DNA from 3 places in the Clostridium sp. JN-1 genome. Region 3 is predicted to be linked to each of the others. Evidence: riboswitches for the same ligand, from Rfam matches in the RefSeq annotation. Region 3 holds a riboswitch; each other region holds the start of a gene.

Region 1 (10,927 bases), 1.3 Mb from region 3:
AAGGAAGTGTTGACATACCAATACTTAGGGCTTTAACATTTAAGCATATAATGGAGAACAAAAAACTGTGTATTAATAATGGTGAATTAATTGTAGGTGAGAAAGGTGAAAAACCTCAATCATCACCAACTTTTCCAGAACTTTGCTGCCACACATTAGAAGATTTTGATGTAATTGATAAAAGAGAAAAGATATCATTTAAGGTAAGTGATGAAGCAAAAAAAATGCAAGCTAGTGAAATCATACCTTATTGGCAAAATAGATCAATTAGAAAATTGATTTTTGATCGTATGACACCTGAATGGAAAGATTGTTATGAAAGCGGTATGTTTACTGAATTCATGGAACAAAGGGGACCTGGACATACTGGAGCGGATGGAAAAATATACAGAAAAGGATTCCTCGATTTTAAGGCAGATATAGATAAGTCAATTGATGCACTTGACTACTATAATGATGAAATGGCTTATGATAAAAAGGCAGAACTTGAAGCTATGAAAATATGCTGTGATGCAATTATAAGTTTAGGTAAAAGATATGCAGATTATGCAAGAGAGCTTGCCAAAGTTGAAAAGGATGAAAAGAGAAGAGAAGAATTACTTTGGATAGCATCAAATTGTGATGCGGTTCCAGCACATAAACCCGAAACATTTGCACAGGCAATTCAAATGTATTGGTTCGTTCATATAGGTGTAACAACTGAACTCAATCCATGGGATGCACTTACTCCCGGACGTTTGGATCAACATATTTATCCTTTTTATAAGAAGGGAATAGAAGATGGAAGTTTGACAAGAGAAAGTGCAAAAGAACTGCTTGAATGTCTTTGGATTAAATTTAACAACCAGCCAGCACCTCCTAAGGTTGGTATAACACTTAAGGAAAGCAGTACTTACACTGATTTTGCAAATATAAATACAGGAGGAATCAAGCCGGACGGCTCAAATGGAGTAAATGAAGTTAGCTACATTATATTAGATGTAATGGATGAAATGAAACTTACTCAACCTAGTTCAAATGTTCAAATAAGTAAGAAAACACCTCATGCATTTTTAAAGAGAGCTTGTGAAATATCAAGAAAAGGCTGGGGACAGCCTGCAATGTACAACACTGATTCAATAGTCCAAGAACTCATGCGTGCAGGCAAGGACATTACTGATGCAAGAGAAGGTGGAGCAAGTGGATGTGTTGAAACAGGTGCATTTGGAAAAGAAGCGTATATTTTAACTGGATATTTTAACACACCTAAAGTTTTAGAACTTACCTTAAATAATGGTTTTGATAAAAACTCCAATAAACAGCTTGGACTTAAAACTGGATATGCTGCTAATTATAAGAGTTATGATGAACTATTTGAAGCTTTTAAAAAGCAGATGCATTATTTTATTGATATAAAAGTCAGGGGAAATAATACTATTGAAAAGATATATGCTAAATATATGCCTGCAGTATTTCTATCTATAATCACAAGTGATTGTATAAGCAAAGGTATGGATTATAATGCAGGGGGTGCAAGATACAACACAAATTATATTCAAGGTGTTGGTATAGGAACTTTAAGTGATAGTTTGATTTCACTAAAGTACAATGTGTATGAGAAGAAGAATTTTACAATGCAGGAATTGATGGATGCAGTGGATGATAATTTTGTAGGGCATGAACGTATATATAATATAGTCATGAATAAAACACCTAAGTATGGTAATGATGATGACTATGCTGATAGTGTTATGATTGATGCATTTAATGCTTTTTATGATGAAGTAAATGGAAGAAAAAACATGAAAGGAGGATATTATAGAATAGATATGCTTCCTACAACATGTCATGTTTATTTTGGTTCGGTAATGGGTGCATCTCCAAATGGAAGGTTTAGTAATAAACCTTTATCTGATGGAATTTCTCCAGAAAAAAGTGCTGATACAAATGGACCAACTGCTGTTATAAAATCAGCATCTAAGATGGATCATTTGAGAACAGGTGGTACACTCTTAAATCAAAAGTTTACTCCATCAGCACTTGCAGGTGATTCTGGATTAGAAAATTTAGCTGCACTTATAAGGGCATATTTTAGTATAGATGGACATCACATTCAATTTAACGTTATAGATAGAAAAACATTAATTGATGCACAAAAAAATCCTGATGAATATAAGGATTTAATAGTCAGAGTTGCAGGATATAGTGATCATTTCAACAATCTTGGAAAAGATCTTCAAGATGAAATTATCGCTAGAACTGAACAAAGTTTTAATTAATTTAAGTGAGGAGTAATGATAATGAACAAGTTAATTGGATTTATTGGCTCTGGTAATATGGGGCAAGCTATAATAGGCGGTATAGTAAAGTCGGGCTTAGTTGAAAGTAAAAATATAATTGTATCAGATATAGATGAGTCTAAGATTCAAAAGGTATCTGATAAATATGGTGTTAAAGTTACAGTAGATTCTACAAAACTTGTGGAAAAGTGTGATATAATTTTTCTAGCAGTAAAACCTAATGTATACGATACTGTGTTAAATTCAATAGAAAAGTATGTTACACCAGATAAAATCATAGTTTCAATTGCAGCTGGAAGGTCAATTGAAAGTATTGAAGCTATTCTTGGATGTGATAAAAAAATAATAAGGACTATGCCTAATACTCCTGCACTTGTAAATGAGGGAATGGCAGGAATATGTAGAAACAAAAATGTCAAGGATGAAGAACTTGAATTTGTAAAAAGTATATTTGAAAGTTTTGGAAAAGCAGAAATTATTCCAGAATATTTAATTGATAGCGTTGTTGGGATAAGTGGATCTTCACCAGCATATGTATTTATGTTTATTGAAGCACTTGCAGATGCTGGAGTAATGGGTGGAATGCCAAGGGATAAGGCTTATAAGTTTGCAGCACAAGCTGTTTTAGGTTCAGCAAAAATGGTGCTTGAACTCAACAAACATCCAGGAGAACTTAAAGATATGGTATGTTCTCCAGCTGGTACAACTATTGACGCTGTGGCAACACTTGAGTCACTTGGATTTAGAAGTGCTGTCATAAAGGCAGCTGCAGACTGCATAAAAAAATCAAAAGAAATGGGCAAAAAGTAAGAAAGTAATAGGTTTCCCAGTCAAGTTTGAAAAATAATTATACATTTTAAATAAATAGCATGAAAATACCTGCTAAAGTAGGGTATTTCCATGCTATTTTTATGTCAGTTTACTGGTATTAAGTATAATTGTAGAAATATGATAATATAATTACAAGAGGTTCAATTTTGAGGCTTTTTTTATTGCTCAATGTAGTGTATATTAATGATGTAGATTTATAATATCTAAGATAAGGAAGGAAGTTTAAATATGAAAGTTAAAGCGTTAATGAGTAAATTATTGATAGTATTTATAATGTTATCTGCAGTATGTATACCAGGAAATAAAGTTTACGCAGATGCATACAAGGTTGTTACACTAGGCGGTGATCTTACAGAATCACAGAAAAATGATATGCTTAAATATTTTAATGTTACTAAAGATCAGGCAAATATAATACAAGTTAATATTGACGAAGAAAAAAAGTATCTTGGAAACACAGCTGATAGCAGTAAAATAGGTACAAAATCAATATCGTGTTCTTATGTAGAACCAACAACAAGCGGCGGATTAAATGTGTCAACAAATAACATATATTGGGTTAACAGCAATATGATAAAAAATGCATTGATTACAGCTGGAATAAAAAATGCAAATGTAAAAGCTGCTGCTCCTTTTAATGTATCAGGTACTGCAGCTCTTACAGGAATTCTTAAAGGATTTGAAAATAGCAGCAGTGGAACTAAAATTGATGAAGATAAAAAGAAAGTTGCAAATGATGAACTTGTGACTACAGGTGAAATTGGTGACGAAATAGGAAAAGATAAGGCAGCAGGTCTTATGAATGACATTAAAACACAGGTTATCAAGGACAAACCTAAGGATACAGAAGAAGTAAAAAAAATAGTTGAAAATGTAACTAATAACTACAATGTAAATCTTAGCTCGGGTGATATTGATAAGATAACTGAACTTATGAACAAAATAAATGGTCTCAATTTAAACTTTTCAGATGTAAAAGGTCAATTGAATGACGTTGCAGGCAAGTTAAAAAATGTTATGACAAGTGATCAAGCTCAAGGATTTTTTGATAAACTTATGAGTTCAATAAAAAGCTTTTTTTCAAATCTATTTTAATTAATAAAATTTAAACATAAAAATAATCTGTGAATGTTCTAAAAAGAGTTTTCACAGATTATTTACTTTACGCAGTTATTTTAATTTTTTTTCATAATCTTCAACCATTTTTTTAACCATGTGTCCGCCCACGTTAAGCTGTTTTTCTTTATGATTTTTGTTGTATTCTGACAACTCTTTTGCTGTTTCAATTTTAAATTTATCTAATTTGACTTTAGCTTCAGGAACTAAAATTCTTCTTCTAGACATATGGTATCATCTCCTCGGTATATAGCTTGTGTATTTTAGCTTTAAAATATACAAGAGGCTGTCTCAAAATGATTCATGGGGTTTCAAAAAAATCATCTCGAGACAGCTCTATTTATTATTTTGAAGTTTATTTGTTTTAAATGCATATATCAAGAAAATTATCCATGCAGTGATTCCTGCAAGGCTGACAAGTTGAGCCATCTTAAGCGGACCTAAGAGCAAACTATCTGTCCTCATTCCTTCTATGAAAAATCTTCCTATTGAATACAAACCTATGTAACTAAATAATATTAAACCGCGTTTTCTAAATCTTTGTATAAGATATATTAGAATTATAAAGACAAGTAAATCCCATACTGATTCATATAAAAATGTTGGATTAAAATAGGTTCCATCAATGTACATACCTTTTTGTATAAAGTGTGGAAAGTGCTGTATAAAACTATATGATACAGGACTGCCGTGAGCTTCACCGTTGAAAAAATTTCCCCATCTTCCAAGTGCTTGTGCAAATATTATGGATGGAACGGCAATGTCAGCATAATCTAAAAAGTTTACTTTTCTGTGTCTGCAGTATAGTATTGCAGCTGTAAGCCCAAAGATAAGACCGCCATGTACAGCAAGACCACCTTGCCTGATATTTATAGCTGAAATTAAGCTGTCATAGTCTTCTAGGTTAAATAAAACATAATAAGCTCGCGCACCTACTATACCTATTGGAAGGCAGACTAATACTATATCTAAAAGAGTATCGTAATTTAAATTTCTTATTTTGCAGGTATAGTTTGCAATTAATAGCCCAATTAAAATACCTGAGGCAATTAAAACTCCATACCATCTTATATCTAAACCGAAAATTGAAAATGCTATTGGATTCAAAGTAATTCTCCTTATCTTTTATAATATTTTAAGTTTTTTTGTATTTATTAGCTCCAATTAAAATACTTATAGAGATATTTTACACCTAGGATATTTTAAATATCAACTTTATTTTAGTTTAAATGTAGAAATATTTATGATTAAAAACAAATAATTTAAATAGATAGTTTGAAATGGATTTATTTTGCATGTAAATTGGTAATAACATTAAAAATTTAAAGTTATAGTAATACCAAAAATTAAGAAAATTTGTTATAATTAAATAGTATAGATGTTAAATTATATTAAATTTTTTAGAAGGTGATAAAAGTGAAAATTGATTTTACTAAAGAACAGTTTAAAGTACTTATGGAGTTGGTATATTTAGGCGACAGCATTGTCAATGATTTCAATGTTCCTTCTGAAATAGAGGGAAAGTATGAAGGCATAGAAAACTACATATATTCGTTTTGTAGTCATTTTGGTTATAGGGATTATGTAGATTATAGTAATGAGTATGATGTATATTTTCCAACGTATAAATTTGACAAAGAAGTTGAAAGAAAAATTCAGAATTATGATGAAAATGTATTTTATAGGGAGTTGGTGAATAAGTTAGCAAAAAGGGATGCAAAAAAAAAGTTTAAACAAAAAATAAATCAGGACAATCTTACTGAATTTTTAAGATTACAATTTAAGATTGAAGAAAAGTATGATAATGAACTATTAAAGAATGATTTAGAAAATGTAAAAGTGGACATTAGAGAGAATAATGTAAAAAAGAACGCTGTGAAGTAAATGCTGTATGTATTTCCTTTAATTAAATAGAGTAATAATATTAAAAATACACAAACTTTTAGTGTAAACAAAATAACTTAATAAATTTAAAAGGAGGAAACAATTATGGCAAGTAGAGGAAATAGAGTATTAGTTCCAGAAGCTAAGGAAGGTTTAAATAAGTTTAAAATGGAAGCAGCAAAAGAAGTTGGAGTTGATTTAAAAGAAGGATATAATGGAGATCTTACATCTAGACAAAATGGTTCCGTAGGAGGTCAGATGACAAAAAAAATGGTGGAAGCCTACGAAAAGGGCGTAAAATAGTTAATTAATATTATACTTTGATTAGATAATAAAAGGGTATAGAATATAAATCAATTTAATTTATATTCTATACCCTTCATTTAAGTTTTTAGTTTCTTCATTTTTAATTCTGTATGAACCACGTTGAATTGTTACAAAATACTGCTAAAATTTAAACTTTTAAATTTCCTATCGCATCCTAAGTGTGTATTGTTAAAAATTTTTTTTGTTTCTTCAAGATAACAATTTGGATCACTTAATGATGGGCTAAAGTGAGTAAGCCACAATTCTTTAACTTTTGCTTCACGGGCAATCTTTGCAGCTTCCGAAAAGAGCATATGTTTATTTTTAATTGCATTATCCAATTTTTCGTTATCACCATACATACCTTCGCATATAAAAAGATCAGAATTTGATGAAAGGTCAATTAATCCATATGTAGGTCTTGTATCTGTAGAATAACATAATTTTATTCCTTTTCTCTCTTCTCCAAGTACCATGTCGGGTGTATATTTTATACCTTGGTAACTTAAAGATTCACCTTTTTGAAGTATATTCCATAACTTCATTGGTACTTTATGTTCAACTGCTTTTTTTCTGTCGAATTTTCTATTTCGCTTTATGATTATTGAATATGCTAAGCACGGCAGACTGTGTTCAACTGGTACTGCATACATTTCTATATTTTCCATTTGAAATATTTTATATTTGAAATTTTCGAGGTTGTCACATGTTAATTCTATTAAATTTAAGTTATAAGGCAAATGAGGGCATATTACAGTAAGTCCTTTTACAACTTTACATAAATTATCTGGACCTATAATTGTAAGTGGTTTTGTTCTGCCGGAGTTTGCAATTGTAAGGAGAAGTCCTGGAAGCCCAACAACATGATCTGCATGATAATGTGTAAAGCATATTGCACTTATTTCCTTAAATCCTGATCCTAAAATTTTCATTGATACTTGTGTGCCTTCTCCACAGTCAATTAAAATTTTTTCCCCTTCATAAGAAACTAAAAGAGATGTTAAATTTCTTTGAGGAGTAGGATAATTACCACCGCAGCCTAATAGACAAATGTCAAGCATTAATATCACCTTCTATATATTATCTAGTGTACATATGTTTAAATTAATCATATACTAAATATATTATATAACTAAACATATTAAATTATAGTAAGTAAGGAGCAATTTAAATGGATATCAATACAAAAATGATTCATTATTATCACAATTGTTACGTGTTTTCATATAATAGAAGTAAGCTAAGGATGAGAAAGTGATAAAGTTTAGTATAAAAATTGAGAAACTAGAGATAGTATAACGAAAGTTAAGAGTAAAAAAAGTGCCGGTAACATTTTACTTTAAATAAAAAAGCAGAGGTTTATCCTCTGCTTTAATTAATGTGTAAATACCATTTTACCAGTTCTTAAAGTTATAGGTCTTGACCACAGCCATGTATTAGTTGCACTGTCGTCAAAGTAGTATATTGCACCATTTGTTGGATCAGATCCATATAGAGCATCATAAGCAGCCTTTTTTGCTTCATCTGAAGCAGGATTATTTATGAATCCATTTTCAACTGGAGTAAACTGATAGTATCCATCGGATTTTTGATAAATAACTGAGCTTATTGAATTTGGGAATTCACTACTTTTAACTCTATTTAAAACTACAGAAGCTACACCTACTTGAGCTGTATAAGGTTGCCCTTGTGCTTCTGACATTACTAATCTAGCTAAAAGATCTAAATCATTAGTATTATATGCAACTATAGGTTTAGCAGTAGTATTTGATTGAACAGCTTGTCCACTATTACTATTGCTAGTATCTGCTGTTGCTGCAGGTACAATTAATTTTTGACCTGGGTAAATCATATCATCCCATTTATCATTTGCTTTTTTTAATTGATTTGTCGTAATACCATATTTTTTAGCTATAAGATATAAGGTATCACCACTTTTTATAGTGTAAACATCAGCAGGTACATTCAACACTTGACCCGGATATATAGCTGAACTTGTCAAGTTATTATTTTTCATGAGGGTGCCTGAGGTAGTGTAAAAAAGTTTACCTATGGTAAAAAGAGAATCACCTGATGTAACCTTATAACTAGCAGCTTGTACAGAACTAAAAGCAAATAATGATAATGATAGACTTACAAGTAAAGTTTTGATGCATTTAAATTTTGACATAAATTATTCCTCCATCTTGCCTTCGAGGTTAGTTGGCGGGTTCGGGTTAGAGGTACCCTACTTAATAAAACTAAGATTCACCCCATAATAAATCCCCCGTACTCCATAAAGGAGATTCGGCATATTTTTATTAGTTATTCATGAGTGTAATTTTAACAAAAATATATGAGGACATCCATATTAAATTGGAGGTAATTAAGCATATATATGTAAATTAGCGCACTAAAATAGGAAATCCTAACTATTAAGCATTATATTGTATCATTATCAGCTTTTGAATTGTATATTGAATTTCCTTAAGTCTAACGTAATTAGTTCTTAATTATCCTGCTTTACATATACACGTTTAGAACCTATAATTAAAAGATATGCTGAAAACTATATAACGAAAGGAGGAATTTTGTTAAAAGTCTATTACCTTTTAACAAAATTTATAATGTCTAGTGAATTAATTACGAAACCTATTTATCAGAAAATAGCCATTGATATAGCAAACAGGATAGTTTCAGGTCATTTTGCAGTAGGAACTAAAATTTATGGAAGGTCAACTCTTTCAAGTGAATACAATGTGTCACCGGAGACTATACGAAGAGCTATAAATTTACTACATGACATGGAAATAGTAGATGTAAATAAAGGAAGCGGAATAATTGTAAAATCTGTGGATAACTCGTTAAAGTTTATTGACAAATTTAAAGAAATTGATTCTATCAACCTCTTAAAAGAAGAAGTAATTACATTAGCAGAAGATAAAAGGGAAATTGAATGTAAAATAGAAAGTGTAATCAATCAAATTATTGATTATTTAAACCGTTTCAATAACAGCAGTCCATTTGTTCCATTTGAATTTGAAATACATAGTGGGCTTAAAATTATAGGGAAAACTGCAAGTGAAGTTAAGTTTTGGCAAAACACAGGTGCTACTATAATTGCAATTAGAAGAAATAACAGATTGATAATTTCTCCAGGACCTACTGCTGTTTTTAAAGAAAAAGATTTTTTTATCTTTATAGGAAACAAAGATTCATATACTAAAGTTAAAAAGTTCTTATATAAATAACTTAAAGAAAAGAGGCTATTTTTAAGAAAATTTTTAATTACCTTGAAATAGCCTCTTTTATATATTATATGAATCTTATTTTACAGTATCTTTTAAATCATATAGTGTTTCATTATTCATGACGCCCATTCCAGCAAATCTCGAATTTTGATCTTTTGTGTTACTTTTAGTATTATTACTATTTGATGGATTTTTAATATGTTCGTAATTATTAGTTTCTTTCCATTCACTTTCTGAAACTACTTTTCCATTTTTCTGAACCCAGTTCATAATATCTTCTGAATCTCTTCCTCCAATGCCTCCTGTGAGTACATATCTTACTTCACCTTTTTTAACTATCTCTTTAAACTGATTTAAATTTAATATTTTATCTGAGCCAGAGAAACCTCCAAGAGCCATAATGCTCTTGCCACTTTCAAGTATTATGCCTTCAGCAGAAGTAGAACTTGATACAACAAGTGCATATTTTTCATTTGTAACATGACTATCTAGGAATTTTATGAGTTTTTGATTACTAGTGTTATTTTCACGTCCCATTATCATACGATTATCTGATTCACCATTTGTCAAAAGTTCCAATCCTGCAGCAGGCATAGTTCCATTTACACTATGAGTTAGAGTGGCAGCAGAGCCAATTGCAGGTGTAGTCAGAATACCTATAAGAGCAATAGCTGTAAATATCTTGGAAAAATTGATCTTGTTTTCTTCACTATTCAAACTTTTTTTCTTTGCTGCTTTGTACAATATGAGAAATATTGATGATGCAAAACACAAAACTATAGCTGTTATAATCATATATTTAATAGTAGTTGGTATAGTATTAAAGTATGATAACATGAGTAGGTTTACTAATCCTTCTACAATAAATGATATAGGTAATAGCCATGATTTAATTCCACTTTGTTTATAAAGCTTCCACATTGAAGTGAGTCCTATTCCGGATAATGCTGCAATTGGTGGAGCCATCATTGTTAAATAGTATTGATGGAACAATCCTTTTGTAAAACTAAAGTATATAAATTCTGGTACAAGCCATGCTATCCATAGTATTAAATCAAGTTTCTTTTTGTCATTGAAAGGAAATTTAAGCTTTTCTACTATTGCAGCAGCTATAAATCCTAAGAATGATAAAGGTAAAAACCAAATTATTTGATCTGATAAAACATTTTTAGAAAACAGTCTTGTAAAGCCTGATTGTGTCTGGCCTCCAAAATTTCCTGAAAGTCCATTAGCTCCACTAGGACCACCACTACCAGGACTACTGTTATTTAATCTTTGACC
Region 2 (10,927 bases), 1.2 Mb from region 3:
AGTTCTCTTATCTTTAATAGTATACTTTTTAATTTTTCTGTTTGAAGTACAAGCGCATCACCATCAGCTAAAAATATCTTTTCTACGTAATTATATGCTTGTCTTGCCTCATTTAAATCTTCATATATCTCTTCTAAGCTTTTTATTCTAAATTTTTTATTTTTATACATGCTGCAAAAACTGCATTTATTATGTGAACACCCTATTGTAACTTGAATTATCAAACTATACGCTTCACTTGGCGGTCTGTATACAATGCCTTCATATTCCATATATAACATCTCCTTTATACAAAATACAAAATATATATCCTATCTGATTATTTACTACTTTAACTAATCAACATAAAGATTATAACAATAATTTTGTATTAAGTCATAATTAAGTAGTTGATTTTAAGCCTGTACTAATATAATTTATATAGTATAGATAATTTTTTTAATATCTAAATACTATCTGGAGATGTTTATATGATAACTATTCAAGAAAAAGCTCTTAAATATGCTAAAAAAGTTCGAGGCTGCTTTTTAATTAAAACTATTTCTAACTCTATAGGTTGTTGAAATGGTGAGACGAAAAAAGTCACAAATCTCAAGGTTGAGATTTTAAAATATTTTAATAGAGAATACTATGAAGATTATGATGAATATGAATATCAAGGAATTAAAGTTTATATATTAAATAGTTTAATTTTAAGTGAAAATGTTCATATATCTATCCTCCTCAAACTTCCATTCATGAAACCTAAATTTAGCGTAAGCGGCATAGCTATACAATAGCTTGCCCCTTGCCCAACAGCGTAATTATATAATTAAAATTTAGAATTTTATCTAAATTAATGAATTCAATTGACGTACTTTGTAAATACTAAATATGTTAAAAATTATTTATAGAGGAGGAAACATAGTATGTCAAAAAAGTTAAAAACCATGGATGGAAACCAAGCTGCTGCTGAAGCTTCCTATGCCTTCACAGATGTTGCTGCTATTTATCCTATAACACCATCTACTCCGATGGCTGAATTTGTAGATGACATGTCTGCTCATGGTAGAAAAAATATATTCGGTCAGCCAGTTAAACTTGTTGAAATGCAGTCAGAAGCTGGTGCTGCTGGTGCTGTCCACGGATCGTTAGCTGCTGGTGCACTAACAACTACATACACTGCTTCACAAGGACTGCTTCTAATGATACCTAATATGTATAAAATAGCAGGTGAACTTCTACCTGGTGTATTTCACGTAACTGCCCGTGCACTTGCAACTCATGCATTATCAATTTTTGGCGACCATCAAGACGTTATGGCAACAAGGCAAACTGGATTTGCACTTTTAGCATCATCTAATGTTCAAGAAGTCATGGATATGACAAATATTGCTCATCTTTCAGCAATTAAATCCAGTATACCATTTTTACACTTTTTTGATGGTTTTAGAACATCACATGAATATCAAAAGATTGAAGTAATTGACTATGCTGATATTGCAAAATTAGTAGACTACAATGCAATACAAAAGTTTAGAAATAAATCTTTAAATCCAGAACATCCTTCTGTTAGAGGAACTGCCCAAAATCCTGATATTTATTTTCAACAAAGAGAATCTTCAAATAAGTTTTTCGATGCTGTTCCTGACATCGTTGAAAACTATATGAGGGAAATAGAAAAAATCACTGGGAGAGTATATCATCCATTTGATTACTATGGAGATCCAAATGCTGAATATGTAGTTGTGGCTATGGGATCAGTTTGTGACACTATAGAAGAAACTGTAGATTATTTAAGACAAAATAATAAAAAAGTAGGTCTTATAAAAGTGCACTTGTACAGACCATTTTCTTCTGATTATTTCTTTAAATATTTACCTAAAACGGTTAAAAAAATTGCTGTCTTGGATAGAACAAAAGAACCTGGTTCCACAGGAGAACCCCTTTACTTAGATATAGTAAATTTATTCTATAATAATCCAGATAAACCTGTAATAGTTGGTGGAAGATATGGATTGGGTTCAAAGGATACAACACCTTCTCAAATCCTAGCTGTATTTAAAAATCTTGAAAATCCTAATCCAAAAAATAGATTCACAATTGGAATAGTTGATGATGTTACAAATACATCTCTACCAGAAGACGAGGTAATAGATACATCACCTCAAGGAACTATAAGGTGTAAATTTTATGGTTTGGGTTCAGATGGTACTGTTGGTGCAAATAAAACAGCAGTTAAAATCATAGGTGATAAAACAAACTTATATTGTCAAGCTTATTTTTCATATGATAGTAAAAAGTCCGGCGGAAGTACAGTTTCCCACTTAAGATTTGGAGATAAACCAATAAAATCACCTTACTTGGTTTATGAATCAGATTATACCGCTTGCCACAACAAATCTTTTATTTACAATATAGATGTATTAAAAGGTTTAAAGAAAAATGGAACATTTGTTTTAAACTGTCCATGGCAAGAAAGTGAATTGGATGAAAACCTGCCTGCTTCAATGAGGAGATATATTGCCCAAAATAATATTCAATTTTATATAGTTGATGCAATTTCAATATCACAGAAAGTTGGGTTGGGTTCTAGAATAAACATGGTAATGCAAGCTGTATTCTTTAAACTAGCAAATATAATTCCTGCAGATCAAGCAGTGCAATATTTAAAAGACTCTGTAGAATACACTTACGGTAAAAAAGGTAAGAATATAGTTGACGCAAATAAGGCAGCAATAGATGCTGGTGTAAATGCTGCCCATAAAGTTACTGTACCAGAATCATGGAAAGATGCTAAAGGCCAAGATATTCCTAAAAAAGAAGTTCCTGACTTCGTTAGTAAAATTGAAAGACCCATGGCAAGACATGAAGGAGATGAACTTCCAGTTAGTGCCTTTAAGGGAATGGAAGATGGTACTTACCCAGTTGGCATATCAGCTTATGAAAAACGCGGAATTGCAGTTCGTGTACCTGAATGGCAAATTGACAAGTGTATACAATGCAACCAATGTTCATATGTTTGTCCTCATGGTGTAATAAGAGCATGCTTGGTAAATAATGAAGAACTACAAAAAGCTCCTAAAGAATTTTTAACTAAGAAGGCTGTTGGCAAAGGTCTTGAGAACTTACAATATCGTATTCAAATAAGTCCACTTGATTGTACTGGATGTGGAAACTGTGCAGATATCTGCCCTGCTCCAGGTAAGGCCCTTATAATGAAACCTGCCCAGGAACAAATAGATGAACAATCTGGCAACTTTGAATATGCCTTAAAAATTACTTCTAAAGAAGGATTAATGGATTTGCACACAGTAAAGGGAAGTCAATTTGCAAAACCTCTATTGGAATTTAACGGTGCTTGTCCTGGCTGCGGTGAAACTCCTTATGTCAAACTCTTGACTCAGCTTTACGGAGACAGAATGATGATAGCAAACGCAACAGGCTGTTCATCTATTTGGGGAGCAAGTGCACCTTCAATAGCTTACACTACAAATAATTTTGGCAAAGGACCTTCTTGGGGTAATTCATTATTTGAAGATAATGCTGAATATGGATATGGAATGTTCCTTGCTGTAAACCAAATGAGAGAACGATTAGCTGATTTGATGAATCAAGCTGTGACAATGAATATAAATTCTGAACTCAAAGAAGCTTTTAAAGAATGGCTTGGTGGATTTAATGATGCAGATATTTCAAAAAAAGCTTCTGCAAAGATATTAAAACTAATAAATAATGAAGATCTTAAACAAAATAATATTTTAAATGAAATTCTCATGAAAAAAGATTATTTAATTAAAAAATCCCACTGGCTAATTGGCGGCGATGGATGGGCATATGATATAGGATATGGTGGATTAGATCATGTTCTTGCACTAGGTGATGATGTAAATATATTTGTTTTGGATACGGAAGTTTATTCAAATACAGGCGGTCAATCATCAAAGTCAACTCCTACTGGAGCAGTTGCAAAACTTGCTGCAAGTGGTAAAAAAACAAGGAAGAAAGACTTAGGATTGATGGCTATGACCTATGGAAATGTTTATGTAACTCAAATAGCCATGGGTGCAAATATGAACCAGGCCATTAAAGCAATTACAGAAGCAGAAGCTTATAAAGGTCCTTCCTTAATCATAGCTTACGCACCTTGTATAAGTCATGGTATTAAAACTGGAATGGGAACGAGTATGGCTGAGGAGAAAAAAGCCGTTGAATCTGGTTACTGGCACTTATTTAGGTATAATCCTATGCTAAAACAAGATGGTAAAAACCCATTTATATTAGACTCAAAAGAACCTACAAAACCATATATTGACTTTATCAATGGTGAAATCCGTTATTCTTCATTAAAGAAAGTCTTCCCTGAAAGGGTTGAAAAAGCATTTCAGGAATCTGAAAATAATGCTCGCGAAAGATACAATATTTACAAAAAATTATCATCTCTTCAACATTGCTAATAATAAAAAGTCTAACCAATTGGTTAGACTTTTTATTATTAGCATCATTTTTCATTAGAATCTACATATTCCTTGGCATTTTTAACATCGAATTCACTTGGCACGGGTACATTTGAAACTGGTTTTGACTTGTGAATATTTGCCCATGCTGCAGTATCATGTTTTTCAATTGGAGATTCCATAGAACTATCCTTAACTCTATCTTCTTCCATAACAACTCCTCCTTTCATAGATATTATCTCTAATTTTAAAAAATGTATGAAAAATTATTATTTAATTGAATCATTGAATCATCAATTGAATATAATATATTGAGTCATTGAATCATAATATATTGACATGCATACATTATAATGATATGCTTATATGTAAAATAATAAATAGCGGTAGCGCTGAATCATTTCGAACGGGAGAACCAACTTTGGGGTGAATCTTATCAAAATATGATAAGTAGGGTTATTTTCTTCGACCCAAATCCGTCAGCTAATCTCGTAAGCGTTGAAGAGAAGTTTTAGTATACTTTGTTATTATATATACTGTATTTTTTATCATGTATATAAATAGCATTTAATAAGCTGCAGTTGCTTCTCTGCAGCTTATTTTTTATCTAATTATTAGATTTATATATTATTAATTTTTAAGGGGAGAATAAATCGTGAATGCTGCTAAATGTAAATTAAATAATAATTACTATGCTAAAATAGATAAAAGTAAAATATATATTGATTATATTAATAACCGTGTAAAAATAGTTAATTTCCATAAGATATCGGTACAAACTATAAAAAGAATAATACGCTATGCATCAAGACAGCATTTAAGCAAAGTTGTATGTAACTGCGATACCGCATATTTTCAAACTTTTTCTGATGCAGGATTTATTTTAGAAGGTAAAATAGATTCCTATTTTAGAGGCGAGGATGCTTTATGCATGTCGTACTTTATAATAGGTAAACGAAAAGCTTGTAAAAATGATAATATGGAAAAGTTATTTTTAATGAAAAGTTTAAATGTAAAAAATAGTTTTAAGTTTAGTAATAATTTCAAGTACCAGATAAGGAATGCAAAAGAAAGCGATATAGATGAATTAATAGACTTATTTTCTAGCGCATTTTTTGCGTATCCTTCTCAAATATATGATAAGGATTATTTAATTCAAAATATGAACAAAAATGTTTTATATAAAGTTGCCACTTATAATGGTAAAATAATTGGTGCAGCTTCTGCATATTTAGATTACGAAAATTTAAATGCAGAAATAGCTGACTGTGCTACTTACCCTCACTATAGAGATAAAGGCATATTGTCAAATATAATTTACCTTTTAGAATTAGATCTTAAAAAGGAAGGATTCATTAGCTTATATAGTTTGTCTAGGGCGATAAATCCAAGTATAAATATTGTATTGAGTAAACACGGCTTTAACTTTAGAGGTAAGCTAGTGAATGATTGTAATATATGCGGTGAGTTTGAAAGTATTAATATTTGGGCTAAAGACATTTAAATTATACTCCTGCCCCTTTTCATTTTACCGCCAGCCTCAAACTTAAAGCAGCAAGCAGGCTTTAAATTTAATAGACTTAGTGGTATAATTAAATAAAATTTTATAAAAGTGCTAGGGGTGCATTAGGCTGAGAAGTGAAGTTTATTATTCTTCATAAACCCTTATACCTGATCTGGATAATACCAGCGTAGGAAAAGTGATTTATATACAATTAAAACCGTATTCCGAATATCTGGAGTCGGTTTTTTGTGTTAAACCTAGACTTCCTGAGCACTAATTTAAGGGGGTTTTTTTTATGTCCGTTATTTTAAAAGATTTAAAAGTTTTTTTATCTATTCCTCAAAACTTAATTGAAATTTTAAAACATCCAGTATCTTTGTTTGCACTGCTTGCTGTAATTATTTTAATTTTGGCTGCAATTAAGGTAAAAAAGATAAAATTCACCACTTCCATGGTTGTTCAAATTGGAGTAGCTCTTGCGCTTGCAACTGTACTTAAAATCTTCAGAATTTATCACTTTCCACAAGGCGGAAGTGTAACTTTAGGAAGTATGGTACCAATTTTAGTTATGGCATTCTTTTATGGTCCTGAAGTTGGGTTCTTAACTGGCTTCTTATACGGAATAATATCATTAATACTTGGTCCTTACATTCTCCATCCTGTACAAGTATTATTTGATTATCCACTGCCTTTTATGGCTCTTGGACTTGCAGGCTATTTTAGAGATAGAAAGATACTAGGAACTATTGTCGCTGTATTTGCTCGGTTTATATGCCACTTCATTTCCGGTGTGGTATTTTTCGGAAGCTTTGCTCCTAAAGGAATGTCTACATATTTATATTCACTTACGATTAATGGACCTTTTATGGCAGTAGAAGGCGGAATATGTATTGTTATTATGGCGTTTCTTCCTATAGAACAGCTGTACTCTATTTTTAACAAACATAAACAAGGAATCTCTACCCCAGGGGTGTAAATTTTTCCAAGACATAGGACAGAGGACGGTGAAGGAGGATTTTTCTCCGCTAAGCTTACGAAAAATCTTTAATTAAACTTTTGATAACTCGTTTCGCTAAAGCGAAACATTGCTAACTTAGAGAACGTACCTAGATTTGATTTACACAAATCTAGGTACGTTCTCCCTCTGTCCTCTATTTTTTAATGATTATGGTGCTCTCCATGATGATTGCAGACTATATTTTTATCTTCTAATGTTCCATTAATGTATTCTTCAACAACCTTCATGTACTCCCCTGATGCTCCTCTTATTACTTGAAGACCATTCATCTTTAAACCATTAATTGCTCCTTGACCTATGCCTCCTACTATAACTACCTCTACTCCATGCTTTGAAAGCAAGTTTGCTAAACCTTCATGCTGATGTTGAAATTCTTCAGAAGATATTTCTTCTACATTAGTAACCTTTTTATCTTCTACTGTTACAATTTCAAAACTCTTACTCATTCCAAAATGTTGATTAACCACGTTTCCATTACTAGGTAATGCTATTTTCATACTATCTAACCTCCATATTATTATTGGCATATGCTATTTAAATTATATGATATATATAGATTGCTGTCAAATGCCAGCAAAATTTACTTAACCTATTATTGCATCAGGTAAAACTTTATAAACCTCTAATAAAATAATACTTAAACTAAGATAAACCACTCCAAATTCATATCCAGCTGCAACATCACTTGGATACTGCAAATTTAAATAAACCATGCTTAATCCAATAAGAAAGCAAAGACATAAATAAATATCTATAGCTAATGGTTTGATCCAAGTTTTCTTACTGTACTTTATTATAGTGTAAGCTAAAAACATCAAAAATAAAACTGCTGTTTCTGCTATGGCAGCCTTTATTTTTCCAAGAGAATGAAATATCTTTAAACTGTCATTGAGAATTTTTATAACAAGATTATATATTTTAATCAACATATCTTAAGCTTAGTATTCTAACTTATTATTTTCTATATTAAGTTAACTTATTTAAGTATATTTAAATTTCATTATATAATGACTTGAAGCCTAATTTTATTGTCGCCTTTTTTTCAGCCATTTCATATAAATTTTCAACCTTACTTCTTAATTTTAAGTTATAAATATAGCTTGTTGCAAAAACCATTAAATATGCCCCTACAACATCCATAGGATAGTGATGTCCAACATATATTCGTGAAAAGCCTACAACTATAGACATTATAGTTAAAATCATACTAACTAACTTATTATATTTTGCAAGCCCTAAAGCTATACTCATAGTTCCTATTGCATGATCACTTGGAAAAGATGCATCTGCCACATGGGGTGTTAATAAATTTACTTTATTATGAACAAAAGGTCTGTCCACATAGTATATACTGCCAATGATAAAACTTAATATTAAATTTATTACTGTAATAACAAAGGTACTAAAAACAACTTTTCTATAATTAGAATTTCTTTTTACAATTTCTAAAATAAATATTATTGCAATAACTGCCATAAATATATAAGGCATATCTTTTGAAAAGAAAATCATTATCTTATCTAAAACCATATTTTTATTTGCTAAATTATTTATAAGCCTAAAAATCTCCATATTCATTTTTAACTATCTCCTTTATAATATATTTTGATAATAAACACCACTATTTACATATAAATTACTGTACCGATTTTTATTATGTATTACATTATGACTATTCAAGATTAAAATTATATTAAAAAGAACTTATATTCATCTTAAAAAATGTTCTATATTTTAAAATTGGATAATTAAAAAAAGATGAAAGAAACTTTCTCCTTCACCTTTTAATGTTAAAGATATTATTTACGTATTTAAGTTTAATGTTACGGTTACTTTTGTCCACTTACCTTCTTCACTATCTACGTCTATAGTTCCTCCATGTACACTTGCAATCCATTTAGCTATAGACAATCCTAATCCAGACCCACCTTTTTCCTTAGATCTAGATTTATCCACAATATAAAACCTATTGAATATCTTTTCAATTTCATCTTTAGGTATTCCAATACCTGTATCACTAACAGTTATCTTCACAGCATTTTCCTGCACCTTTGAGCTTATATCTATTGTTCCACCCTTTGGAGTAAACTTAATACTGTTCTCAATAAATATTCTTATCATTTGTTTTACCATCTTGTAATCTGCCAAAATTTTTACAACATCATTTTCCTTATTGGATATCTCATGATCCTTTTCTATAAGCCTAGTTTCTTCAACTACTTCACCAATCAATTCATTAATCCAAAATTCTTTTTTCTATCAGTTGAGTACCTCTATCACCCCTTGCAAGAAAGAGTAACTTCTCAATTAAATTAGCCATATTGTAAGATTCTAACTTAATAGCATAAATTGATTTCTCTAAGGCATCCCTATCATCTTTTCCCCACCTATCCAATAAATTTGCATATCATCAATTTGTCTATTTGCTTAATTATAAATATAATATTTTACTCCAAATAAAATTGATGCATTCAAAAGCAGCAGTACTAATGAAAACATGACAGCATATAATGCAGTTAACTTTACAGAAATTTTTGCACTTTTAATAACCTTAAAAATATCATCAATTTTCTTTAATAACATATCCTACACCTCTTACGGTAGTCATGAATTTATCATCAAAGCCACCATCAATTTTACTTCTCAAATATCTTATAAATACATCAACTACATTAGTATCTCCCACATAATCATAACCCCATACTTCTTCAATCAACTTTTCTCTTGTAAGCACAACATTTTTATTAATTAGAAGCATTTTAAAAAGATCATATTCTTTCTTAGTTAGTTCAATTTTCTTACCATCTCTTAGTACCTCATGTGTTTTATTATCCATAACAATGTCTTTAACCTTGAGTACATCACTATCAGTATCTAAAATATTACTTCTTTCATATACCCTTATTCTTGCCAATAATTCTTCTATTACAAAAGGTTTAGTTAAATAGTCATTGGCTCCTACATCCAACCCTAAAACCTTATCTGGTATATCGCTTTTGGCTGTTAACATTATAATAGGTACATTAGAAAATTGTCTTATTCTCCTGCAAACTTCAATCCCATTTAAATTTGGAATCATGATATCAAGAAGTATCAAATTATAACTTGTTTCCCTTACTTTATTTAAAGCTCCTCTACCTTCATATGCTGTATCAACTTTATATCCTTTATGAGTAAGTTCCATCTCTATAAACATTGATATCTGTTATTTTTATACTCGCTGCTGTATCTATTTATATTATGTACTTACGAGATTAAAATTAGATTAAAAGATATTTTATCTTACACCAAAATTACTTCAGTGCTTATCGAATTTCAATATATAAACCTATGGCTGAGGCTGTTAAAAATCAACCTACTTTTAAATACAAATATATAGATGGGTATGTAGTTGGATTTACTTGTCCATCATTTGTTGAAGGGCTTAATGTTCCAGGACATCACTTCCATCTTATAAGCAAAAATAAATAAAAAAGTTGGAGGGTATATAAGTGAACTTTCAATAAAAAATGCAACTGCAGCTGTGCAAAATTGCTGCTGCTTTAGAATGGAACTTCCAAAAACAAGAAATTTTACAATATGGAAGTTACAAATAGAAATCATGAAATAACTGCAGTTGAAAAATGAGAACAGGAATTTTTAATTCCTGTTCCTGCCATAATAGATACTGAGCCTCCATAAATCAACCTATCTAAAGAAAATGTACATATTAACTATTACTACATCTGCAAGAATAACTATATAATCTTTAAAGTTGAATTTAAATTTCTTATATGCTTTATATTCACCTGTAAACCCCCTGCATTCCATAGCATTATACATTTCCTCAGACATTTCTTTTGATTTAATAAACATAGTGCCCATTATACCTGACAGATGATAATATTTATTTTTATTTTTACCAATTGATCTTAATTTAAGGGCATACATCATATTCAAAGAGAATTTACCAAGAACTACAATATATTT
Region 3 (10,927 bases):
TTACTCTTTAAATCTTCAATTATTACCTTAACCCATAAACTTTCGCTATTTACAATTCTTACAGTAGAAGGGCTCTTTACTACTTGAACGGGTATTTTATTTTCACCTTTTTTTACTACATAAGTACCTAAATCAGATACAAGTTTAAATTGTGAAGCTTTGACAGCATATAAATCAGATGCATTTCCCTTTATAGTTAATGTAACACTTAAATTATCTTCATCTATAGGTACGAGATTAGATTGTACAGGTGTATCTTTATTTATAACCTGAACAGGAACTACAATTTTTCTTTCTCTTACGGGGTTTTCAACATTATATATAAAAAGCCATAATATAAACGATACTATTACACAGCATACCTTTACAACTATTTGCTGTCTTTTATCTTTTTGATCCATTGAACCACCTGCTCTCTAATGGTTAATTTTCTATGCTGTCTTTTCTTTATAATTCTCACTAAAATACTTCGCAGCTTTTCCTTGGTATAATTTCTAGTCATATTTCCATTTACAGCAAGTGAAATGGTTCCAGTTTCTTCAGATACTACAATTATAAGTGCATCAGATTTTTCTGAAATACCAATTGCAGCTCTGTGTCTTGTGCCTAGTTTTTTGTTCAATTCGCGATTATTTGTAAGCGGCAGAAAACATCCTGAAGATATTATCCTGTCATTTCTTATTATTGTTGCTCCATCATGAAGCGGAGTATTTACTACAAATATATTTTCAAGCAGTGCCGATGATACCACTGCATCCAATCTAGTCCCGGTCTTTATTACATCTTCAAGTCCTGTAAACTGCTCTACTATTATGAGTGCTCCTGTCCTGCTTACGGATAAATTTCCAACTGCGTTTACAATTTCATTAATTACTTTTTTCATGGTTTCGTCATCCTCAAACATATGTATATCATTAAAAGCAGTTCTGCCAAGATGTTCTAGTGCACTTCGAATTTCAGGTTGAAATATAATTACAAGAGAGAGCACACCTATTGTAATTGTCTTTGACAGTATCCAATTCAGCATTGTAAGATTAAAAAAATTACTTACAGGAATAAGAAATAAAATTAATATAATACCTTTCAAAAGCTGTTCAGCCCTGGTTTCTTTTATTAGCATATAACCTTTGTAAAAAATATATGAAACAACTAGTATATCTGCTATTGATGATATACTGATATTCCTTACTGAATTGATTACCATGTCTAATGCTTCCACCCATTTCACTCCTTTGTTAAATATGTTGTAACTTATATCACGTACAATATTCTCATACTGCATAATTTTCTCTCTACTTTATACTTAATTATACACTATTTAATAATGCTTTATATCAAAACAAAATCTAATTTATAAAATATTAATAAAAAAAATAAACTTTTGCATTTTTTTTAAACTATTGGTTACACTACCATTAAGCCTAAGTTTTCAATTTCTGTTAAAAACGCGGGGAAACCAGTATTTTTGGGGTGAATCGTTTTACGTAGGTTATGCCTTTACCGAACCCGTCAGCTAACCCCGTAGGTAAAAGGAGAGGATTTAATTGAAGGAAAAACTAATAATTTTTATAATTTTTACTTTAAGTTTATTAATGTTTATTCCACTTAAAGTCAGTGCCCGGGAAAATAATACTTCCGATATCAACTTATTTAATGAAAATGAAGGAGAACAGGTAGTCCAAGTTTTTAATTGCTGTGATAAGAAAGTTTATATAACTCAAAAAGACTTAGACTTAATGGCTAAAGTAGTATATGCTGAAAGCAATTGTGAACCCTTTGAAGGAAAAGTAGCAGTTGCTTCTGTAATTTTAAACAGACTTAAATATCCTGAATTTCCAAAGACGGTAGAAGGGGTAATAATGCAAAAAGGCGCTTTTTCATGTGTGAATAATGATGGAACAATTTCTGCTCCCCAAAGTGAAGATTGTTATAAGGCAGTTTTGGAAGCCTTAAATGGATCTGATCCAACAGGAAAAGCTGTCTTTTTCTACAATCCACAAATAGCAACATCTAGATGGATGAAGGACATAAATAAGGAAAATGTAAAAACCATTGGCAATCATGTGTTCTTTACAGCAAATTAACATATTAAAATATCCCTGGACTTTTTATAATCCAGGGATATTTTTAATTTATTATAGAATCTAAATACGATACAGCATTTAATGCCGCTACTTGACCTTGACCTGCTGCTTTCATATACTGATATGGTTTTCCAGCACAATCGCCAGCAGCATAACAACCTCTTATACTAGTCTTCATATTTATGTCTACTTTTATGTGCCCTTTGTCGAGTTCTATTCCAGGAACAAGCTGGCCGGGAGATATACTGTCCTTCAATACAAAAATTCCATCTGTAATTATTTCTTTATTTTTTAATACAAGTTTTTCTACTTTATCTTTTCCAACTATCTCAAGCGGCATATCTAAAACTACTTCTATATTATCTTTTAAGCTATAATCTGCTTTATACCTTGGTATATAATATAACTTTGATGCTAGTTCACTTACAAAGTTTGCTTCTTGTTCTGCTTCCCTATTATACCCTATAATTGTTACAACTTTTCCTTTATACAGCGGTGCGTCGCAGGTTGCACAATATCCTACGCCTTTACCTAGAAGCTCTTGTTCACCTTTTAATGGACTCGTTTGTTCTATACCAGCTGCTATTATAACAGCCTTGGATTCATAGTTTTTTTGATTTACTGAGATTGTAAAATAGTCTCCCATGGCATATACGGCATTAACTCTTTCATATATAATATTTATATTCATGGCATCTATATGACCTTGAAACTCATTTTTTAAGTCCCTTCCCTTAATGTTATAAAATCCAAGATAATTTTTAATAAGTGGGGCTTTATTAAGTTTATGACTTAAATCTCTATTTCCAAATACTAAAATATTCTTATTTCTAATCTTTGCATTTACAGCTGCAGATAATCCAGCAGCTCCACTTCCAACTATAGCTATATCATATCTATTACTCACTATTTTCACCTCTAGATATAGTTTTCTATAACACCTTTTATTGCTTCTTTTGGTCTAAATCCAACAAGAGTTTTTGCTGGTTTTCCATCTTTAAATATAATAACTGTAGGTATACTTGCTACCTTGTATTCCATTGATGAAACTGGGTTTTCATCTACATTAAGCTTATAAAATTTAGCCTTTTCACCTATTTCACTTGAAATTTCATCAATGACAGGTCCAAGCATTTTGCATGGTCCGCACCAAGGTGCCCAAAAATCTACTACTACAGGAGATGCCTCTTTTTTAATAACTTTTGAAAAATCAGTATCTTTTATTTCACTTACCATAATTTGTTACCTCCTTATACCCTTATGGGGTATCTTTATATTTTTTATTTTATAATACTTAATGTATTCAGTCAATAGTTTTTAATACATTGCACTTTACACCCCTGGGGTGTAAAAATTACCAATTTATTATTGATTGAATTAAGGAGTTATTGTACATGGATGAAGAATAGTTATCTGCAAGTTTATTTGCATATGTTTTCGCTTTTGTTTTATCTATATCCTTATATATAACTGCTAAATTATATAATACTGTTTCTTCATAATCTCCACTTGGAAAGTTTTGATCATACTTTTCAAAGTACTTTATTGCATTTTCAACATCTTTTGAAGAATTATAACTAAGACCAAGCATATATATTATATGTGAATACAAATAACTTTGTGAGCCAAATTGATATGCTTTAAGTAAGCTATCATTTGCCTTAGAGTAATCTTTATTATTTATAAAATTACATCCATTTGTATAAAAGTATTGTACACCTTCATCGCTTGATAACATTTGTTCTGCACTTGAAATAAGTGCTTTATCATTTACTGATAAACTCTTATCCTTCCATTTAATAACGCAATCGTACATTGCATCAAAATTTTTATTATCAATATACGTATTTAAGCTCTCTTTTGGAAAAGTCTCCTGTTTTTTTGACACAGCAGTTTTCTTTTTTTCTGGAGTACTTTTCTTTATATTAGAGGCACTGCTTGAACTTTTATTATTACTTAGCTTTGCCATGTTTCTGTTTGTAAAACTTTTTACCGCAAAAAAAACTAACGCAAGCAAAATAATTATAAGCATAAAAATTCCAGCTGCCATACCTGCTCTTTTTAAGCTGTGCTTTTTTTCTACAACTCCATATTCTACAAGCATTTTCATATTATTTTTAGCTGTAGAATTATTTTTATCCAGCCTAAATACTTTATCTATACATTCTTGTGCTTTAGTATATTCTGCTTTCTTTATATAGCATATGGTCTTATAATTATTTACATTTATATAATTATAGTCACTTTCTGAACACACTTTAAGAAGCTCAAGTGCTTCATTTATTTTTAAGTTTTTTACTAAATTTACAGCATTCATATACCTTTCAAGATTGAGCTCATCTTTTTTACTATCTTCCAGATACTTTTTGGCAACCTTATCCTTGTTTACATGAGAATTTAACTTCCAAGTTTTTTGTGCACGATCAAGATCTCCATTTAGATAATACAGTAAGCCTTTTAAGTTTAAAGCAGCAATATTTCTAACATCGAGGCTTGTACTTTTGTCACACAAGCTAATTGCATTATAGATATAACCATGATTATATATTTTTAAAGCTTTTGCATACAGCCTTTTAGACCTATCCATGAGTATTTCTCCTTAGTTATTTTATTTTAACACTACTATTATATAACAATTAATCCTCACTTAACAAACTTAGATACAATTCGGCAGCTTATAATATGCGAAAAATACAAAGCATTTTTTTATAGGACGGGATTCAAAGTATAAAGGACAAAGGACAGAGGACAGAGAGGGTTGATTTTTTGCTAACGCAAAAGAATCTTTAAATTTATATAAATTAGCAATGTTTCGCTTTAGCGAAACGAGTTATCAAAAATTAAATTAGTTTTCTGACGTAAGGAAGAAAACTTACCTTCTCTGTCCTATGTCCTCTATTTTTTTGTTCTCTCAAAAATATTGCACTGCAGTTAGCTAAAAAAATAAGAGATTTTGATTATCTTAATATAAGTTAATCAAAATCTCTTATATCTATAATAAATTTATATAAGGCTTAAGTGAACTCACCCCCACTTACTTCGTTGAAGCGGCGGCTTCGTATTCAATACTCCCAACAGAGCAAGTTTACCTACGCTCCAAAGGCAGCACTAACCTTGAACAGTGCCAATTTGAGTTCTTAGCGAGAACCCACCGCACTAGGCGATTGTAATTGTTCTGAACATACCGATGTACATTAATTTTGCATTATAAGTTGTTTTGCTTTAAGTATCGAAGACGCACTCATTGAGAATTCATCTAATCCATACTTTACAAGTGTAGGCACAGATTTTTCATCACCTGCCATTTCTCCACACATTCCGCACCATTTTCCTTCTTTATGTGCAGCTTCTATAGTCATCTTTATAAGTCTAAGTACTGCTGGGTGCATTGGGTTGTAAAGATATGATACTCTCTCATTCATCCTATCTGCTGCTAAAGTATATTGTATTAAGTCATTAGTTCCTATACTAAAGAAATCAACATATTTTGCAAGCTCATCTGCATAAACAGCTGCTGCAGGTATTTCAACCATTATGCCGGTTTCTAAATTCTCGTTAAATGCTTTTCCTTCTTTTTTAAGTTCTCCCATGCACTCTTTTAGAACTTCTTTAGCTTGAAGGAATTCTTCTAATGAAGATATCATAGGAAACATTATCTTTAGATTTCCAAAAGCTGATGCTCTAAGTAATGCTCTTAATTGAACTTTAAATATATCTTTTCTATCAAGGCAAAGTCTTATAGCTCTATATCCTAAGAATGGATTCATTTCCTGAGGTAATGGAAGATATGGAAGCTTTTTATCTCCCCCTATATCCAAAGTTCTTATAACTACAGGTTTTCCATTCATTTTTTCAACTACATATTTATATGATTCAAACTGCTCATCTTCTCCAGGCATATCTTCTCTATCCATGTATAGGAATTCTGTTCTAAAGAGACCTACTCCATCTCCACCATTTTCTATAACTTGATTTATATCTTCTGCTTTTCCTATATTTCCTGAAACTTCTACTCTCTTGCCTGCTTTTGTAACAGTTTTAGTTTCTATAAGTTTTTTCAGTTCTTCTTTTTCTTCCATGTATTTTTGCTTTTTAATCTCATACTCTTTTATAGTATCCTCATCTGGATTTACTATTGCAATTCCCTCTACTCCGTCTACAATTACTGTATCTCCATTTTTAACTTCTTTTGTTATATCATTAAGTCCTACTACTGCTGGTATCTCTAAAGTTCTTGCCATAATAGCACTGTGGGAAGTTCTTCCTCCTATATTTGTAAGGAAAGCTGTTACTTTGCTCTTATCTAACTGTGCAGTATCGGATGGAGTTAAGTCATTTGCAACTATTACTGTATTTTCCTCTATATTATCAGATAACACAGAAACCTTTCCAGCAAGGTTAGCCATTATCCTCTTTCCAACATCTTTTACATCTGCTCCTCTTTCTCTCATGTACTCATCTTCCATTGCTGCAAATATACCTTCATACATTTTAACTACATCGTTAAGAGCCTTTTCTGCATTCACCTTATTTGATTCAATTCCTGATTCTACAGCTCCAGCAAATTCTGGATCACCTAAAAGCATCATATGACTTTCAAAAACTGCTGCTTTATCTGCTCCAACTTCTTTTTCAGCTTTTTCTTTTATCTTAATCAACTGCTCTTTTGAACTTTTAAGAGCTTTTTTGAATCTTTCTTTTTCAAGATTAACATCGTCTATTTTTCTTTCTTCAACTTTTATCTCCGCATCTTCTTTTATTAAGACTTTACCTATTGAATATCCTTTTGATGCTGCTATACCTTTTTTCATTATTAATCCTCCCTAATACATTACTATAAATATATACTAGCAAATTTCATGCCAACTTATATTTAATTTTTCCTTTATTTTAATTTAAAATACATAAAAATAGCATCATATGCCTAAATACTTATGTTAAGTGGATAGTCCTTTCAAAAGTATGGCTGCAATTTTACTTTGAAAACTCCTGTGTTCAGCCAACCTTATAAGCTATAAATTGATAATTTTTATCAACTTATAGCTTATAAGATTTAAATATTTGAAGTTTGACTTGATATAAATTGTCCTTGTACATAAATATTGACAGTTATTTTAAATTTTACATGTCTATAATTACATTATACCTCAAATTTTATGGTTTTGTTAATAAAAATTACTCAAATAAGCAGTATAATGATGTGTGCACTTACGCTTTTTTATGGTATATTATAATTATTGATAAATTTTATCATAATGTGATTTAATTTTGATAAAATTTATCAATAATTATGTATAAAATTGTAGAATAAACGTTAATTCAGGAGATCGATAATTTATGTATAAGAATAGTATAAACATACCTATAAATGGAGGTATACACACAAGAATAGCTGCAATCATAGTTAATAAGGCTGAACAATTAAAAAATGAATTTGGAGTAAATTTATATATAAGAAATCTTCCATCTGCGGAACCTCTTGCAATAAGTATGCTTGCACTGCTTTCACTTAAAATAAAAAAGGATGACATTATAGAAATTTCCTGCAAAGAAGATTCTATGGATGGTCAAAATGCTGTACTCAAGTTATGTAACTTTATAACAATTGATATGGCAAATACTCAAAATAATTCGACTTTATCTAAAATAGATGACATAATGGAGCAAAAGACCATAGCATACGAACAAATTGTTAAAAACATTCCTGTAGGAATAATTGTGATAGATGCTAATGGTTATATTACTACAATGAATGATTATACTTTAAAGATGATAGACAAAAAACTAAATAATGTAATTGGAATGTATGTAAAGGATGTTATTCCAACTTCTTATTTACCAAATATAACTGTGTCTAAAAAACGTGTTTTTGGACAAACACAGTATATAAATAATCATTTAGTAATTACAAATAGATCCCCTATATTTTATAATGATAAGGTAATTGGTGCTCTTGGAATTTTTCAGGATATATCCGAAGTTGCTGCTATGAAAGAAGTTAATGAGAGGTTTAAAAAAATATTAGAAGCATCACATGATTTGATATGTTTTGTAGATGACAGGAGAATTATAAATTATGTAAATCCAGCTTACGAAAAACACTTTGGAATCGATCACAATGATCTAGTTGGAAAAGACCTTTTAGAAGTATCACCAAATGGTTTCACAATGAAGGTCTTTAATTCTAAAAAACCAATAGAAAACATAGTTTACACAAAAGGCAATTCAAATATAGTATCCACTGTAGAACCTATTTTCATTGATAGTACATTTAATGGAGTTATTTCAATTTCTAAAACTGAAAATGAATTAAAGGATTTGATGAAAAAACTTGAAAAGTCCCAAGAAGAATTAAATTATTACAAGGAAGAACTTAAAAGGCAAACTGTCTCAATTAAATCATTTAGTTCAATAATAGGATGCAGCAGCTCACTTAAGGAATGTATCTTTATGGCAGATAAGGCTTCTCAGTCAACTTCAACTGTACTTATACGCGGCGAAAGTGGTACTGGTAAGGAACTTATAGCAAAGGCAATACATGATAACAGCAGCAGACGCGGCAAGCCATTTGTAAGGGTAAACTGTGCAGCAATACCACAAAATCTATTTGAAAGTGAATTATTTGGATATGAAAAAGGTGCATTTACTGGTGCTTTTAAAAACAAACCTGGAAAATTTAATATTGCCAACAAAGGTACTATATTCTTAGATGAAATAGGAGACATGCCTATTTCAATGCAAGTAAAATTACTAAGGGTTCTCCAGGAAAAGGAGTTTGAAAGTGTTGGCGGAGTTACACCTCAAAAGGTAGATGTTAGAATAATAGCTGCTACTAATAGGAACTTAGAGGAAATGATAAAAGAAGGCAGCTTCCGTGAAGATTTATATTACAGATTGAACGTACTCACTATAATGCTTCCACCGCTTAGGAATAGAAAAGATGATATAAATCTTTTAGTCGAACACTTTATGAAGAAAATAAGTAAAAAACTAAATAAGAATGTATCTCATATAGATAAAAAGTGTCTCTCTTACCTTCAGGAATACCACTGGCCGGGCAATATACGGGAACTTGAAAACATAATTGAAAGAGCTATAAATATGTGTGATAATTCTACTATCACTGAAAATGATCTGCCTTTTTATATAAAAAATGATGACAGTGAAACAAATAATTTAATAAATTTAAGAAATAATGAACTAATGCCTCTCGAAGAATATGAAAAGGAATTAATCTTAACGGCAGTGAAAAAATATAAGAGCTATAATAAGGCTGGAAAAGTCCTTGGAATAACTCATAGAACTGTTGCACTAAGATGTAAAAAATATAACATTGACATAAATAAGTTAAAACAAAGTTAATCCGCATTATAAAAAATGCTAAGCATTTTTTAGAGGACATAGGACAAAGAACAATTGACAGAGAAGGAGGATTTTTCTCCACTAAGCTTACGAAAAATCTTTAATTAAATTCTGATAACTCGTTTCGCTGAAGCGAAACATTGCCAACTTATATAAATTTAAAGATTCTTTTGTGTTAGCAAAAAATCAACCTTCATTGTCCTCTGTCCCATGTCCTCTGTCTATTTTATCAAGTCTTGAAATTCTTTTGAGTTTTTTACCGGGTCAAAGTCTGGTTCTTCGGCAGCAATTTGTTTTATATCAGAAGACATATTAATAGCAATTTTTAAATACTTCACCGTATTTTGTACGTCTCCTCTTCTTCCATATATGCTTGCTTTTCCATAATAACTCCATACATAATTTTCAACTTGAAGTGCTTTATCATACCATTCAAGGGCATCATCATAATGTGCATAAAGTTCATATGCAAGGGCCTTATTAAATCTAGCATATCCAAAGTCAGGTTTAATTTGGAGTGCCTTATCTATATTTTTCATACCTTCATAATAGTTATTACTGTAACAAAGCGCTATCCCTTTTATATTGTATGCCTTATAAAAATCAGGTTTATCTTTTATAATTTCATCTGCTTTTTTTATACATTCGCTGTAATTTTTATCACTAAAATCTTTATAACTTTGATTATACTTATCTTCATATACATCATTTTGTTTACTGGTTTTTTCACTATTTTTAGAACTTATTTGTTCTTTATTACTTGAACTTTTCTTGTCTGCCTTTTCCAGCATCTTATTTTGTGTATTTAAATTATAATTATTTACTGACTCTTTAACTGCTATTCCAATTACCACAAGGGACAATATACAAAATATTATTATTTTTTTCTTAAACGACAATTTTCCAAGCAGTTTAAATTTGCCTTTATCATCCCTTTTCATCTACTGACCTCCCCCTTTTAAAGTCATGTGTTATATATTATCCACATATACACTCTAAAGTTATACACATATAAACAAGACTGTGGATATAAAAATATAGTTATAATTTTGATTTAAGATAATTTTCCTGTCCTATTTCATATAAGTTGTTTCCAACACTATCTATTACAACCACGACTGGTAAATCTTTTACTTTTAACTTTCTTATTGCTTCTGATCCCAAATCTTCATATGCAATTACTTCAGCTTCTTCTACTGACTTTGCCATAAGAGCAGCGGCTCCTCCTATTGCAGCAAAATACACTGCTTTATTTTTCTTCATTGATTCTATAACTTCTTTTGATCTAACACCTTTTCCTATCATTCCCTTTAATCCTGCATCAAGAAGTCTCGGTGCATATGGGTCCATTCTGTAGCTAGTAGTTGGACCTGCTGATCCTATTACCATGCCTGGCTTTGGTGGAGTTGGTCCCACATAGTATATTATTTGATCTTTTACATCTATAGGAAGTTCTAATCCCTTATCCATAAGTTCTACGA

Evidence for each region. A riboswitch is a leader RNA that binds a small molecule or an ion and turns the genes downstream of it on or off. The one in region 3 is predicted to bind cyclic di-AMP.
Region 1: it holds a riboswitch for cyclic di-AMP, as region 3 does, so the genes downstream of both, EBB51_RS06175 (LysM peptidoglycan-binding domain-containing protein) here and EBB51_RS12090 (cell wall hydrolase) in region 3, are expected to answer to the same signal.
Region 2: it holds a riboswitch for cyclic di-AMP, as region 3 does, so the genes downstream of both, ablB (putative beta-lysine N-acetyltransferase) here and EBB51_RS12090 (cell wall hydrolase) in region 3, are expected to answer to the same signal.

The regions. Positions count from the first base shown of each region.
Region 1 is NZ_CP033465.1:1,243,829-1,254,755, forward strand. It holds gene hypD (trans-4-hydroxy-L-proline dehydratase) at 1-2,258, shown strand, start outside; gene proC (pyrroline-5-carboxylate reductase) at 2,280-3,089, shown strand; gene EBB51_RS06145 (DUF1002 domain-containing protein) at 3,339-4,205, shown strand; gene EBB51_RS06150 (alpha/beta-type small acid-soluble spore protein) at 4,281-4,454, opposite strand; gene lgt (prolipoprotein diacylglyceryl transferase) at 4,563-5,333, opposite strand; gene EBB51_RS06160 (hypothetical protein) at 5,643-6,110, shown strand; gene EBB51_RS06165 (alpha/beta-type small acid-soluble spore protein) at 6,216-6,413, shown strand; gene EBB51_RS06170 (ribonuclease Z) at 6,545-7,477, opposite strand; gene EBB51_RS06175 (LysM peptidoglycan-binding domain-containing protein) at 7,792-8,586, opposite strand; cyclic di-AMP (ydaO/yuaA leader) riboswitch at 8,589-8,718, opposite strand; gene EBB51_RS06180 (TrkA C-terminal domain-containing protein) at 9,023-9,646, shown strand; gene EBB51_RS06185 (glycosyltransferase family 39 protein) at 9,722-10,927, opposite strand, start outside.
Region 2 is NZ_CP033465.1:970,083-981,009, reverse strand. It holds partial or broken gene EBB51_RS04820 (radical SAM protein) at 1-272, opposite strand, end outside; gene nifJ (pyruvate:ferredoxin (flavodoxin) oxidoreductase) at 909-4,436, shown strand; gene EBB51_RS04810 (DUF3787 domain-containing protein) at 4,481-4,648, opposite strand; cyclic di-AMP (ydaO/yuaA leader) riboswitch at 4,817-4,949, shown strand; gene ablB (putative beta-lysine N-acetyltransferase) at 5,092-5,940, shown strand; TPP riboswitch at 6,044-6,152, shown strand; gene thiT (energy-coupled thiamine transporter ThiT) at 6,236-6,916, shown strand; gene EBB51_RS04795 (NifB/NifX family molybdenum-iron cluster-binding protein) at 7,099-7,455, opposite strand; gene EBB51_RS13740 (phosphatase PAP2 family protein) at 7,543-7,887, opposite strand; gene EBB51_RS04785 (undecaprenyl-diphosphatase) at 7,949-8,536, opposite strand; gene EBB51_RS04780 (sensor histidine kinase) at 8,762-9,190, opposite strand; gene EBB51_RS13640 (hypothetical protein) at 9,386-9,541, opposite strand; gene EBB51_RS04775 (response regulator transcription factor) at 9,522-10,154, opposite strand; gene EBB51_RS13830 (acetolactate decarboxylase) at 10,289-10,429, shown strand; gene EBB51_RS04765 (energy-coupling factor transporter transmembrane component T) at 10,646-10,927, opposite strand, start outside.
Region 3 is NZ_CP033465.1:2,535,325-2,546,251, forward strand. It holds gene EBB51_RS12080 (CdaR family protein) at 1-401, opposite strand, end outside; gene cdaA (diadenylate cyclase CdaA) at 371-1,219, opposite strand; cyclic di-AMP (ydaO/yuaA leader) riboswitch at 1,409-1,542, shown strand; gene EBB51_RS12090 (cell wall hydrolase) at 1,545-2,084, shown strand; gene EBB51_RS12095 (NAD(P)/FAD-dependent oxidoreductase) at 2,128-2,991, opposite strand; gene trxA (thioredoxin) at 3,003-3,320, opposite strand; gene EBB51_RS12105 (tetratricopeptide repeat protein) at 3,439-4,671, opposite strand; gene ptsP (phosphoenolpyruvate--protein phosphotransferase) at 5,279-6,895, opposite strand; gene EBB51_RS12115 (sigma 54-interacting transcriptional regulator) at 7,422-9,446, shown strand; gene EBB51_RS12120 (hypothetical protein) at 9,668-10,387, opposite strand; gene EBB51_RS12125 (Fe-S-containing hydro-lyase) at 10,488-10,927, opposite strand, start outside.